Regions from separate parts of the Cupriavidus alkaliphilus genome, predicted to be linked through region 1. Evidence: predicted binding sites of a transcription regulator. Region 1 holds the regulator's gene; each other region holds the start of a gene.
The links. Region 1 encodes FNR, which switches genes on or off when oxygen is low (the NO sensors DNR and NnrR bind a similar motif). Its sites were predicted from a motif close to TTGATNNNNATCAA; they were not measured.
Positions count from the first base shown of each region.

Region 2: the regulator FNR is predicted to act here: its motif matches at 1,451-1,464, upstream of paaA (1,2-phenylacetyl-CoA epoxidase subunit PaaA).
Region 3: the regulator FNR is predicted to act here: its motif matches at 1,994-2,007, upstream of hemN (oxygen-independent coproporphyrinogen III oxidase).
Region 4: the regulator FNR is predicted to act here: its motif matches at 1,887-1,900, upstream of FHX60_RS17315 (DUF3149 domain-containing protein).

Region 1 is NZ_JACHWE010000001.1:1,055,406-1,058,837, reverse strand. Features, by position in the region: gene FHX60_RS05015 (sulfite exporter TauE/SafE family protein) at 387-1,145, opposite strand; gene fnr (fumarate/nitrate reduction transcriptional regulator Fnr) at 1,223-1,948, shown strand; gene FHX60_RS05005 (hypothetical protein) at 2,003-2,248, opposite strand; gene FHX60_RS05000 (FixH family protein) at 2,245-2,454, opposite strand; gene ccoG (cytochrome c oxidase accessory protein CcoG) at 2,499-3,432, opposite strand, start outside.
Region 2 is NZ_JACHWE010000002.1:949,780-953,211, reverse strand. Features, by position in the region: gene boxA (benzoyl-CoA 2,3-epoxidase subunit BoxA) at 1-351, shown strand, start outside; gene paaX (phenylacetic acid degradation operon negative regulatory protein PaaX) at 448-1,371, opposite strand; gene paaA (1,2-phenylacetyl-CoA epoxidase subunit PaaA) at 1,501-2,499, shown strand; gene paaB (1,2-phenylacetyl-CoA epoxidase subunit PaaB) at 2,558-2,839, shown strand; gene paaC (1,2-phenylacetyl-CoA epoxidase subunit PaaC) at 2,853-3,432, shown strand, end outside.
Region 3 is NZ_JACHWE010000010.1:51,202-54,633, reverse strand. Features, by position in the region: gene FHX60_RS25170 (c-type cytochrome) at 1-386, shown strand, start outside; gene hemN (oxygen-independent coproporphyrinogen III oxidase) at 461-1,933, opposite strand; gene FHX60_RS25160 (ABC transporter substrate-binding protein) at 2,130-3,257, shown strand; gene FHX60_RS25155 (UvrD-helicase domain-containing protein) at 3,281-3,432, opposite strand, start outside.
Region 4 is NZ_JACHWE010000004.1:536,070-539,501, forward strand. Features, by position in the region: gene FHX60_RS17310 (helicase HerA-like C-terminal domain-containing protein) at 43-1,566, shown strand; gene FHX60_RS17315 (DUF3149 domain-containing protein) at 1,635-1,799, opposite strand; gene upp (uracil phosphoribosyltransferase) at 1,923-2,573, opposite strand; gene FHX60_RS17325 (MFS transporter) at 2,736-3,432, opposite strand, start outside.

The DNA.
Region 1 (3,432 bases):
GACCGGCCAGCGAACCTCTTGCGTCGCTCGTCCGCACAAACGGACATCGCAATCGGCGAACTGAACGCCTCGGACGCAAGAAAATACGGGTATCGGGAGCAAGGCCGGCATCTACCACGCCGCAGCGCCAACCGGACTTTTGAACCAGATCTTTTGAACCGGATGGACCGCGGGGACTGGCGCTCATCGAAAGCCTTCCGCTTCCCGCGTCCCGAGCGCGCCTTCGGATAGGAAGACCGCCAGGCGCTGTTCGCCGCTGCTTACCGCAGCCTGTCTGACTCCGCGCGATACCGCAATGCTGGCGATTGTATGGCATTCCCGCCTCCGGCTGCAACCATCATCCTGCTTGCGCGGGGTGCCGGCGCCGCAGAATGCCGCGTGCGGCATCAAAACACCAGACAAAAGCCCTGTTCTGCCAGCGAATGTGGCAGCAGCACCGCACGCGTAATGCCAAGTCCGCCGAACGCCATCACGGCGAGGCCCGCGCCCAGGCGTACGCCCGGCCGCCGCGACCACAACCTGAGGTAGCCGGACAGCCCGGACAGCACCAGCAGGTTCGGCAGCGTGCCAAGTCCGAACACACCCATCACCAGCGCGCCCGAGCCGGCATTCCCTGCCAGCAGCGCCAGCGTCAGCGCACCGTAGACCATGCCGCACGGTACCAGCCCCCAGGCCAGGCCCACGCCATAACGCCCGGCCAGCCCGCCGCGCGCCCGCAGGAAAGCCGGCAACGCGCCAGCAAGGCCGCCGGCCCGGCTGGCCACCGCCGTGCCGGCACGCGCCGCCAGCCGCTCCAGCCAGTCCACGGTAAAGGTACTGCCACGCATCAAGCGCCATCCCGACCACAGCAGCATCAGGCTGCCTGCGCCGAACAACCAGCGTTGCACCGGCAGATAGTCCTGTTTCCAGGCCGTGGCGCCGGCGGCGCCCAGCGCGGCACCGAGCAGCATATAGGTGCTGATCCTGCCAAAGTGCATCACCAATAACTCGCCAAGCCAGGCAGTCCGGCTGCGCACCAGGCTGACCGGTGCCCCCACGCCGCGCCGCTGCTCTACGGCCAGTGCCACTCCGCCGCACATGGCGGCGCAGTGCACCCCGCCCAGCAGAGCGAGCAGGAAAACGCTGATCAATACACCAAATGTCAATTCTGTCTCCCTGCCGGATCACATCGCACGGTAAAATGCTCGTATCGTGCCCCGCTGCCATTTCTAGCAGGTTCCAATTGCTCACTTCCATCCCCATTACCGAGATGTCGCCCCGCTGCTCCACCTGTGCGATGGGACAGCTGTGCCTTCCGGTTGGCATGTCGCAGCAAGACCTTGCCAAGATCGACACGCTGGTGCAGGAACGCATCCGCGTGCACAAGGGGGAAACCCTCTACCGCATGGGTGACCCGCTCACCGCGGTATACGCTATCCGCTTCGGTACGCTGAAGACACATGTCACCACCGAAGACGGTCGCTCGCAGATTACCGGGTTCCACCTGCCTGGTGAAATCGTCGGCCTCGACGGCCTGGGCGAAATGCAGCATGCGTCCGATGCGACCGCGCTCGAAGACACCGAGGTATGCGTGGTCCGCATGAACGATCTGCAGACGCTGTCGGCCGACCTGCCTTCGCTGCAACAGCAGTTCCTGCGTCTGATGGGCAAGGAAATCACCCACGACCAGTTGATGCTGGTTACCCTCGGCTCGATGCGCGCCGAAGAACGCCTGGCCGCCTTCCTGATCAATCTGTCGGAGCGGCTGTCGGCACGCGGTTATTCGGCGTCCGAGTTCGTGATGCGCATGAGCCGCGAAGAGATCGGCAGCTACCTGGGTCTGAAGCTCGAGACCGTCAGCCGCCTGTTCTCGCGCTTTGCCGAGGCCGGGCTGATCCAGATTCGCCAGCGCCATGTCAAGCTGATCGACATCGACGGCATCAAGCAACTCTACAGCCGTTCCTGCTGAACCGCCGCGGCGTTGCCGCGCCGCCTGCGGCGCCGGCAACGCGGCGGTCCTTCCCTATTCCAGTTCGTCCGTATCCGCCAGCCGCGTCGGCATGGTGTACAGCGTCAGCCCGCTGGACAACGCACAAAACACCCACGCCAGCAGGAAGCCGACGGTATAGACCGACTCGCGCGACGATTCGATCGGATGGCCGAAGAATTTCAGGTCGCCCGGATCGACGACGGAAAAAACCGTCGCCGTCGCCAGGCCCGCCATCAGAAAGCCCGGCCACAGCACCCACATCAGCCAGCGCAACCTCATGGCTGCCTCGCTGCCGCGGACTTGGGCGCCACCGCTTCCACCTTCTCGACCACCAGGCCATGCCGCGTCGCACCCTGGACCGGCATGTCGGGGTGCGCCGACGCCAGCCAGATCGTCACGCCGCACGCCACCATGGCCACCAGCGGACCGGCCATCAGCAGCCATGGCCACGGTTCCTTCCACCACGGATTGCCTTGCTGACTCATCTTGCCCCCTTCGTCCTGGCGACTACGCCAGTAGTCGCCTAGCTTCACAAATCGCGCGGCACGATAAAACTGGTGGATTGCCGGATTTCGGCATGCCCCTGCTCCGTGCCTTCGCTCGTTACCGTTACGTTGATCTTGTGCGTGCCCTGGCTGGCGGCCTCGATCGGCACGCGGATGCGGATCGGCAGCAGCCGGTTGGAAGTTGGCGCCAGCGATTCGGCCTGCTTGTCGTATTCGACCGTCAGGCCCTTCAGTTCATCGCTGTCGGCACGCACGCGGATCTGCATCGGCGCTTCGGTGGTGTTGATCAGCTGCAGCCGATAGACGTTTTCGATCCAGCGCCCTTCCACCTCGCGGCCCAACGCACCGCGGTCGCGGATGATATCGACCTTCAGCGGCGTGCGCAGCATGATCGACGCCATGAACCCTGCCAGCAGCGCCACCCAGATCACCGAGTAGATGATGACGCGCGGACGCAGCAGGCGCTTGCGCGAGGCCACAGCGGACAGGCCCTTGCGCATCGCGTTTTCCGAGGTGTACCGGATCAGCCCGCGCGGGTAGTCCATCTTGTCCATGACCTGGTTGCAGGCGTCGATGCAGGCGCCGCAGCCGATGCACTCGTACTGCAGGCCATCGCGGATGTCGATGCCGGTCGGGCACACCTGCACGCAGATGCTGCAGTTGACGCAATCGCCAAGCCCCGCCTGGTGATGGTCGGTCTTGCGCGAGCGGCTGCCGCGCGGCTCGCCGCGGCCGACGTCATAGGTCACGACATAGGTGTCGCGGTCCACCATCACGCTCTGGAAACGCGCATAGGGGCACATGTACTTGCACACCTGCTCGCGCATGAAGCCTGCGTTGCCCCACGTGGCGAACGCATAGAACAGCATCCAGAACGCCTGCCAGGGGCCCAGCGACAACGCCAGCACCTCGCCACCCAGCTCGCGGATCGGCGCAAAGTAGCCGATGAACGTGAAG
Region 2 (3,432 bases), on a different contig from region 1:
TTCGATGGCGGCAAGCTGATGCTGTTCTTCGGCGCGCGCAGCAAGGAAGAGCTGCCGTACTTCGGGCCGCTGCAGAACCTGCCGAAGGATTTCATCGACATCAACCTGGCGTTCTCGCGCACGCCGGGGCAGCCGAAGCGGTACGTGCAGGACCTGATGCGCGAGCGCGCGGCGGACCTGGCGGCATTGCTGGCGTCACCGGATACGTACTTCTACGTCTGCGGGCTGAAGAGCATGGAGGAGGGCGTGGTGCTGGCGCTGCGCGAGGTGGCCCAGCAGGCGGGGCTGCATTGGGAGACACTGGCGGAAGGGTTGAAGCGGGACGGGAGGTTGCACCTGGAGACGTATTGAGGGCCTATCCATCGACGCGAAGCATTATCTATTCCCCTTGGGGTGCTTCCTCTCCCGCAGGCGGGAGAGGGGGCAAACAGGCGTGAGGCGAAACGCTCAGCCATGCGCGAACCGCCTGCGCAACACCTTCCCCGCATCCGCCAGTTTCCCCTCCGCCACCTCCACCGTGCGCTGCAGGTAATCCTCGCTCGCCGCCAGCAGCGAACCATACATCGCGCTGCACATCTCCCGCGCCGTGCGCCCAGGCCAGTCCTGTGGCAGCAGCGCCTCCGGCAGGTTGGGATCGCGCAGCAGCACGCGCCGGTATTCATGTACCAGCAGTGTCCGGACGTAATAGGCATCGGCCGGCGGTAGTTGCGCCGCTTCTTGCGCCAGCGGTGAAAACCGTTTCAACAGCGCCTGCCACGCGTCCGCCACGTCGCCCAGCTTGAAGGTCTGGTGCATCAGCGCCTGCAGCGGCTGGATCGGGAACGCTTCCAGGCTGCTTGCCTCCATCACCGCGACGTACTCCTGCGCGCGCGCCGCGCCGATAATCTCGCGCAGCGACCCGAGATCCGCATTGGGATGCGCCATCACCCCCGGCGCGATCGCGCCAAAGCCCTCCCACAGCAATTCCCGCTTCAGCTTTTGCCGCACCGTTGCGCGTACGTCACCGCGCACCATCACCATGGTCCAGCGGCCATCCCATTCCTGCGCTTCGCCCGCATAGATGCGCTTGCCGGCGTGCAGCACGCGCTGCAGTCCGGCTTCCGACAGCCCGTAGTAGCTGCGCCGTCCGATCCTGGTGGCGCTCAGCCAGTCGTCCGCGGTGAGCCGGAAGGTGGCCGTGCGCACCAGCCGGTCGTTGATGCCGAACGGTGCCGCGAGGCGAATCAGGCTCCCCAGCCACACCGCCTGCGGCCGCGGCGCCACCACGTCGCCGAACAGCGTCACCAGCAGGGAATTGGCCCCCAGCTTGAGCCCGCGCGCCAGCCGGCCAAGGCGCGCGGAGGGTTGTTCCGGGTCAGGTGAAGTCGCCATCGCAGGCCCTTGAAGTGATACACATTCGTCGATTGCTTGAATCAAATTGTATCACTACCATGCATTGCAACTGACGCAATTGACGAAAATCAAGACCCCGAGCGGGCCTCAACAAAAGCCGGAGCAGGCATGTACGCACAGCTGGTGGAGACAGGAGCAACAAGGCTCCGCGCGATGGAAGAGATGGACCCGCAAGAGCGCGCGTTCCAGTCCCGTGTGGATGACGGCATCAAGATCGAGGCCAAGGACTGGATGCCCGAGGCTTACCGCAAGACCCTGGTCCGCCAGATCTCGCAGCATGCGCATTCGGAAATCGTCGGCCAGCTGCCGGAAGGCAACTGGGTGACCCGTGCCCCTACGCTGGAGCGCAAGGCGGTGCTGCTGGCCAAGATCCAGGATGAGGCAGGCCACGGCCTGTACCTGTACAGCGCCGCCGAAACGCTGGGCGTGTCGCGCGACCAGATGCTGGGCGACCTGCATTCGGGCAAGGCCAAGTATTCCAGCATCTTCAACTACCCCACGCTGTCCTGGGCCGACATCGGCATGATCGGCTGGCTGGTCGATGGCTCTGCCATCATCAACCAGGTGCCGCTGTGCCGCTGCTCGTACGGCCCGTATGCGCGCGCCATGGTGCGCGTGTGCAAGGAAGAGTCGTTCCACCAGCGCCAGGGCTACGACATCCTGCTGAAGCTGTGCAACGGCACGCCCGCGCAGAAGCAGATGGCGCAGGACGCGCTCAACCGCTGGTGGTGGCCCGCGCTGATGATGTTCGGCCCGTCCGACGGCGATTCGCCCAACAGCGCGCAGTCGATGCAATGGCGCATCAAGCTGTTCTCCAACGACGAGCTGCGCCAGAAGATGGTCGACCAGACCGTGCCGCAGGCCGAGTACCTGGGCCTGACCATTCCCGATCCGGAACTCAAGTGGAACGACGAACGCGGCCACTATGACTTCGGCGAAATCGACTGGTCCGAGTTCTACAACGTGATCCAGGGCAACGGCCCGTGCAACCGGGACCGCCTGCGCACCCGCGTCAAGGCCTGGGACGACGGCGCATGGTTCCGCGACGCGCTGGTGGCGCATGCGGAAAAGCAGGCCGGCCAGCAGGCACAGCAAGCCGCCGCCTGAGCCATGCGGCGCAGCGCGCCGCCCCCCAACATCGAATCGCTTTACACAGGAGGTTGCCATGAAAGAGTGGCCGCTTTGGGAGATCTTTATCCGCAGCCAGCACGGCCTGGCCCACAAGCACGTGGGCAGCCTGCATGCGCCGGACGGCGAAATGGCGATCAACAACGCCCGCGATGTCTACACGCGCCGCAACGAAGGCGTCAGCGTCTGGGTGGTGAAGGCCAGCGACGTGATGGCGAGTAGCCCCGGCGACAAGGGCCCGCTGTTCGAGCCCGCCAACAGCAAGGTCTACCGCCACCCGACGTTCTTCCCGATGCCGGAAGCGGTCAAGCACATCTGAGACGGCCCGGACCATGGACAACCACAAGCTCGCTCATCTCCACGAGTATCTGCTGCGCCTCGGCGATTCCACGCTGGTGCTCGGCCAGCGCCTGTCGGAATGGTGCGGCCGCGGCCCGGCGCTGGAAGAGGACATTGCGCTGACCAACGTCGCGCTCGACCTGATCGGCCAGACCCGCCTGTGGCTCGGCTATGCCGCCGAAGTGGAGGGCGCCGGGCGCACCGCCGACCAGCTGGCATTCCTGCGCGATGCGCACCAGTTCCGCAACCTGCTGCTGGCGGAACAGCCCAACGGCAGCTATGCCGATACGCTGGCGCGCCAGTTCCTGTTCGATACGTGGCACTACTTCCAGCTCGAGGCGCTGCAGCGCTCCACCGACGCGCGCATCGCGGAGATTGCCGCCAAGTCGCTCAAGGAAGTGACCTACCACGTGCGCCGCAGCGCCGACCTGGTGGTGCGGCTGGGCGATGGCAGCGAGGAAAGCCACCGCCGCATGCAAGAGGCGTTCGACGACCTGTGGATGTTCACCGGCGAACTGTTTGAAGCCGATGCGGCCGAAGCCGCGCTGGCGCGCGACGGCGTGGTTCCCGATC
Region 3 (3,432 bases), on a different contig from region 1:
CCCCGGCCGCTGCCGCGCCGGCCACGGCCGCAGCCCCGGAAGCGGCTGCCCCGGCTGCCGCGGCGGCTCCGGCCCCCGCTGCGCCGGCTCCGGCAGCCGCAGCACCCGCACCGGCCGCCACCGCTGCCGCGCCGGCAGCTGCCTCGGCGGAAGTGGGCAAGAAGGTCTACGAACAGGTCTGCGCGGCGTGTCACGCCGCCGGCGTGGCCGGTGCGCCCAAGTTCGGCGACAAGGCCGCCTGGGCCCCGCGCCTGAAGGAAGGCATGGATGCGGTCCACAACTTCGCGCTCAAGGGCAAGGGCGTGATGCCGCCCAAGGGTGGCTATGCCGGCCCGGACGCCGACGTGATCGCCGCGTCGGACTACATGGCCAACGCCGCCAAGTAAGCCGGCACTGCCCTGACAAAAAAACCCGCCTTGCGCGGGTTTTTTTTCGTCCGGCCCGGGGCCGAGGTTGTGCGCTACACCACGCGCGAGTAGCGCGGCACGATGCGGATCGGCTGGGCGCCGTCGTTAGCGGCGCGCGCGCCGTTGTCGACCGGCCGGGCGGCGTCGTCGCGCAGGTAGCGGTCGAACACCATCGCCACGCGGCGCACCAGCAGCCGGCCCAGCGGCGTCACGGTGATGCGGCCGGGCTCGCAGCGCACCAGCCCGTCCGCGGACAGGCGGTCGATCTCGGCCAGTTCTGCCGGGAACGTCCGCTTGAATTCGATGCCATGCCGCGCCTCGATCGCCGGCAGCTCGAGCACCCCATTGCACATCAGGTCGCCGATGATCTCGCGCCGCAGGTGGTCGTCGGCCGTCATCGCCACGCCCCGCGCCAGCGGCAGGCGGCCCTGGTCCAGCGCGCGGTAGTAGTCGTCGAGCGTGCGCGCGTTCTGCACGTAGCGCCCCGCGATCGCGCCGATGGCCGAGATGCCGAGCCCGACCTGGTCGTAGCCGGCGTGCGTCGAATAGCCCTGGAAGTTGCGCTGCAGCCGGCCCTCGCGCTGGGCCACGGCGAGGTCGTCGTCGGGCAGCGCGAAGTGGTCCATGCCGATATAGACATAGCCCTCGGCGGTCAGCCGCTCGATCGTCGAGACCAGGATGTCGAGCTTCTCGCCGGCCGGCGGCAATGCGTTTTCGTCGATGCGCCGCTGGGGCTTGAACACGTGCGGCAGGTGGGCGTAGCTGTAGACCGAAAGGCGGTCTGGCCGCAGCGCCAGCACCTGGTCGATGGTGCGGCCGAAGCGCGCCGCGGTCTGGTGCGGCAGGCCGTAGATCAGGTCCAGGCTGACCGAGCGAAAGCCCAGCGCGCGCGCGGCATCGACCACGGCGCGGGTCTCCTCGAACGGCTGGATGCGATGGATGGCCTGCTGCACCTCGGGGTCGAAATCCTGCACGCCCAGGCTGACGCGGTTGAAGCCCAGCTCGGCCAGCAGCGCCATGCGGTCCTGGTCGACGCGGCGCGGATCGATCTCGATCGAGTGCTCGCCGTCGGCCGCCAGCGCGAAATGCGTGTTCAGCAGCGCCATCACGCGACGCATTTCCTCCGGGTTCAGGAAGGTCGGCGTGCCGCCGCCCCAGTGCGACTGGATCACCTGCCGGCGCGTGCCCAGGCGCTCGGCCACCAGCGCCATCTCGCGGCCCAGGTAGCTGACGTAGCGCGCGCTGCGGCCGTGGTCCCGGGTGATGATCTTGTTGCAGCCGCAGTAGTAGCAGATGTTCTCGCAGAACGGGATATGCAGGTACAGCGACAGCGGCGCCGGCGCGTCGGCGCGGCAGGCGTCCAGCGCGTCGTGGTACAGCGACAGGTCGGGGCCGTTGCGGAAGCGGTCGGCGGTCGGGTACGAGGTATAGCGCGGACCGTTGCCGTCGATGCGCCCGGCCAGCGCGCGGAAGTCGGAGAGCGCGCGGCGGTCGAGCGCGGGGGAAGTCATGGCAGACGGATTCATGGGGGCGCGGGGGAATGGGTATGCGACACGTCATCGTAGGACCGTGCCGGCGCCCGCAGCTTGACCGGCGTCAAGCGCGGGCCTGAGCCCACCGGCCCCGTCCCCGCTGACATGCACGCGTACGTCACATTGGCGTCATGAGTGCCGGGTACGGTGCGCGCCACCGCGCCCGCGCGCGTTCCGTCCTGTCCCAGCCATGTCACTTTTCCGCCGATCCACCACGCCCGCGCCGTACCCACCGCTGCGCGACCACCCGCCGGCACATGCCGGCCGGCGCCGGCTGCTTGCCGCGACCGGCATGGCGCTGGCGCTGCCTGCCCTGGCTCCGCTGGCGCAGGCGCCGCGCACGGTGGTGGTCGGGCATCTGGTCGACCGCACCGGCGCGCAGTCCGACCTGGCGCGCGACTACCTCGCCGGCGCCAAGGTCATGTTCGACGCGGTCAACGCCACCGGCGGCCCGGTGCGGATCCAGCATGTGGTGCGCGACGCGGACCCGGATCCGCGCCGCGCGCTGGCGCAGGCGGTGTCGCTGGTCGATACCGAGCATGCGGGGCTGCTGTTCGGCCCCGGCGACCGGCTGCTGCCCGTGCTGGCGTCATCGACCGAACTGGCCCGGCGCGGCATGCAGATCGTCGCGCCGCTGTCAGGGCTGGCGCTGTCCGCCGACAATGTCTGGTTCACGCGGGCCGACTACCAGGCCGAACTGGACGCGGCCGCGCAACAGTTGCGCGGCTACGGGCTGACGCACATCGCGCTGGCCGTGGCGCCGGACTTTGCGGTGTCGTCGCTGGCCCGGCTGGAAGCGCAAACCGGCACCCGCGCGGTGTTGCTCGAAGGCAGCGGCGATGCCGCGGCGCGGCGCATCGCGGCATCGCGCCCGGGCGCGGTGATCGTCGCGGGCGACACCCTGGCCTATGCCGAACTGGGCCGGGCGCTTGCGGCGCAAGGTTGGTATGGCTTCCTGGTCGGCCTGTCCGCGGTCAGCGCCAATGCCGCGCGCGAGATCCTGGGCCGCGGCTACGCCGGCGGGCTGGTGCTGACCCAGGTCGCGCCCGGGCCGCAGCAGGCAACGTTGCGGGTGGTGAAGGAACATGTGGCGCGCATGAAGCAGTACCTGGACGAGCCGCCGTCGCCGGCGACGCTGGCCGGCTATATCGGCGCCGCCTGGCTGGCGCGGGCGCTGCAGGGCCTGCGCCCGGGCGGCCCGGCGGAACTGCGGCGCGCGCTGCAGAGCCGCGTCGATGTGGGCGACTTCACGCTCGACTTCACGCGCGGGCAGCGCGGCTCGCAGTACGTCACGCTGGCGGTGTCGGGCGCACGGTAGCGACGCGATAGCGCCGCAGCGGCTCAGCCGGCGGCCGCCTTGCCGCCATTGCCGCCATTCCCGAGCAGCGCCTTGAGCGCGCCGAGGCGGTCCTTGGGACTCATCGCCGGAGTCGCGTCGACCGGCGCGGGCGCCTCTTCGAGCTTCATCTCGCCGATAAAGCGCGAGGGCTGGC
Region 4 (3,432 bases), on a different contig from region 1:
TCGCTCGACTCCCAACCGACCCTCACGGAATCCAGGAACATCATGGCCGACCCCATCCTCATCGCCAAGAATGCCGAACATGAACTGGTGCTGCTGCCGCAGATGGGCAACCGGCACGGGCTGATCACGGGAGCCACCGGCACCGGCAAGACCGTCACGCTGCAGACGCTGGCGCAAGGGTTCTCGCGCCTGGGCGTGCCGGTGTTCATGGCCGATGTCAAAGGTGACCTGACCGGCATTTCGCAGCCCGGCCAGCCGTCGGACAAGCTCAAGCAGCGGCTGGCCGACCTGAACCTGCCCGAGCCGGTGTGGGGCGGGTGCCCCACCGCGCTGTGGGACGTGTTCGGCGAGAAGGGCCACCCGGTGCGCGCCACGGTCTCGCACATGGGGCCGCTGCTGCTGTCGCGCATGCTGGAGCTGAACGACACGCAGCAGGGCGTGCTGAACCTGGTGTTCCGCATCGCCGACGCCAACGGCCTGCTGCTGCTCGACGCCAAGGACCTGCGCGCGATGCTGCAGTACGTCGGCGACAACGCCAGCCAGTTCACCACCGAATACGGCAATATCTCGGCCGCCTCGGTCGGCGCGATCCAGCGCGGGCTGATCGCGCTGGAGTCGCAGGGTGGCGATGTCTTCTTCGGCGAGCCCATGCTGAACCTTGAAGACTTCATCCAGACCGACAAGGGCCAGGGCGTGGTCAATATCCTGGCCGCGGACAAGCTGATGAACTCGCCGCGGCTGTACGCGACCTTCCTGCTGTGGATGCTGTCCGAACTGTTCGAAAAGCTGCCCGAGGCCGGCGACCTGGACAAGCCCAAGCTGGTGTTCTTCTTCGACGAGGCCCACCTGCTGTTCAACGATGCGCCCAAGGCGCTGCTCGACAAGATCGAGCAGGTGGTGCGCCTGGTGCGCTCCAAGGGCGTGGGCGTGTACTTCGTCACGCAGAACCCGGTCGATATCCCGGATACGGTGCTGGGGCAGCTGGGCAACCGCGTGCAGCATGCGCTGCGCGCCTTCACCCCGCGCGACCAGAAGGCGGTCAAGGTGGCGGCCACCACCATGCGCGCCAACCCGAAGCTGGACCTGGAAACCGCCATCGGCGAACTGGGCGTGGGCGAGGCGCTGGTGTCGTTCCTCGACGCCAAGGGCACGCCCTGCGTGACCGAGCGCGCCTGGGTGCTGGCGCCCGGCAGCCGCATCGGCCCGGCGACCGAGGACGAGCGCAGGCAGCTGATCGCCAGCTCGCTGGTGGCCGGCACGTACGAGCAGACCGTCGACCGCGAGTCCGCCTATGAAAAGCTGCGCGGCAGCGTGCCGACGGTGGCGAATGGCGGCAAGGGCGCGGGCGGCGCGCAGTCCGGGCAGCCGGCAGGCGAGCAGGACAGCGGCTGGCTCGGCACCGCCGGCGAAATCTTCGGCACGCTGACCAAGGGCACCGGCAAGAGCGGCCGCGGCGATTCGATCCTGGAATCGATGGCCAAGTCGGCCGCACGCACGGTCGGCTCGCAGGTCGGGCGCGAGCTGATTCGGGGCGTGCTGGGGAGTTTGCTGGGGAAGAAGAAGTAAGGAAGTCCGCCGGTTTGCTCCGCTCTCCCGCAGGGGAGGAGCGGAGCAAACCGGCGGTCATTCATGGGTCAGCGCCGCTGCGCCGCGTCGCGCGCCTTCGCCGCTTCACCATCCTCGCGCATCTTGCGCGCGAACATGCGGGCGAAGAACCAGCCCATGCCGATGATGAAGACGATCACGCCCAGGCTCATCAGCCCGGTGCTGGTACTGAACAGGATCTTGAAGGCTTCCATGCGTCGCTCCCTTGGTGTGGATGGTGGGGCGCGGCGTGGTTGCGCCGGCGCTTGCCGCCAGTGTAGGGAGCCGCTCGAGGCGGGCTATTGAGGCCGGTCAAGCGCCGGCCAGCCCGCCCACGCTCAGTTCTTGGTGCCGAACAGCCGGTCGCCGGCATCGCCCAGCCCGGGCACGATATACGCATCGGCGTCCAGGTGGCTGTCGAGCGAGGCGACGAACAGCTTCACCCCCGGATGCGCTTTCTGGAACACTTCCACGCCCTCGGGGGCGGCCACCAGCGCGACGAAGGTGATGGCCTCGTCCTTGACGCCGCGGCGCTTGAGCACCTCCACCGCGTGCGCGGCCGAATAGCCGGTGGCGACCATCGGATCGCACAGGATGAAGCTGCGGTCCTCCAGCGCGGGCAGGCGCACCAGGTATTCCACCGGGCGATGCTGCTCGTCGCGGTACACGCCGATATGGCCGATGCGCGCCGACGGGATCAGCTCGACCAGCCCGTCGCTCATGCCCACGCCCGCGCGCAGCACCGGCACGATGGTCAGCTTCTTGCCGGCGATCACCGGGGCGTCCAGCTCGACCAGCGGGGTTTCGATGCGGCGCGTGGTCAGCGGCAGGTTGCGGGTGATCTCGTAGCCCATCAGCAGCGTGATCTCGCGCAGCAGCTCGCGGAACGTGCGCGTCGACGTTTCCTTGTCGCGCATGTGCGAGAGCTTGTGCTGGATCAGCGGGTGGTCGAGGATGAAAAGGTTGGGAAAGCGCGGATCTTGTTTCATGGCTGGCGGCGAGGGCTCGGCGGGATGGCGAGTGAAGCGCGCGCGCGAGGCCGGTTGGGGCTCGCGCGCCGCGCCGTTGCAGCCGGATTGTAATGGAAGCGGGCCGCCGCGCCCCCACCGCGGCCCCACCGCGGCCCCACAGCCGCGCCATGACGCCTTCGGCTAGTCGAGCGCGCGGTCCTTCGACTCGATATCGACCAGGAAGATGGCCAGCGCCGCCACGGCCAGGAACGAGGACAGCAGCACCAGCGCCAGCGTGAACTGGCTGGCCATGATCGGCGCGATGATGGACGGGGCGAACAGGCCGCCGAAGCGCGCCATCGCACCCGCGGTGCCCATGCCGCTGGCGCGCAGGTCGGTCGGGTACACCTCGGGCGTGAAGGCGTACAGCGCGCCCCAGGTGCCGAGCAGCGAGAAGCTCATCAGCAGGGTCGAGCCGATCACCAGCGCCGGGGACTGGCCCAGGCTGTACAGCATGCAGCCCGCCGCGCTCAGCAGCAGGAAGCCGATCAGGGTCGGCTTGCGGCCCCAGCGCTCGACCCCGTGCGCGGCCAGCGCGAAGCCGGGCAGCTGCACCAGCGCCAGCACGATCAGGAACACCTGGCCGCGCATGAAGCCGAAGCCCTGGCCCGCCAGCTTCACCGGCAGGTAGACGAAGACTCCGTAATAGGCGATCGAGATCAGCATCCACGCCGCCAGCAGGCAGATGGTGCGGCGCCGGCAGCCGGCCGCGAACAGCGCGAACACCGATTTGCGCTCCATCTTCTGCGGCTGCAGCGCGCCGATCTCCACCGACACGCGGTTGGCCGCGGCCACCCGCTGCAGCACCGCGCGGGCCTCCTCCGAGCGTCCCGATTTA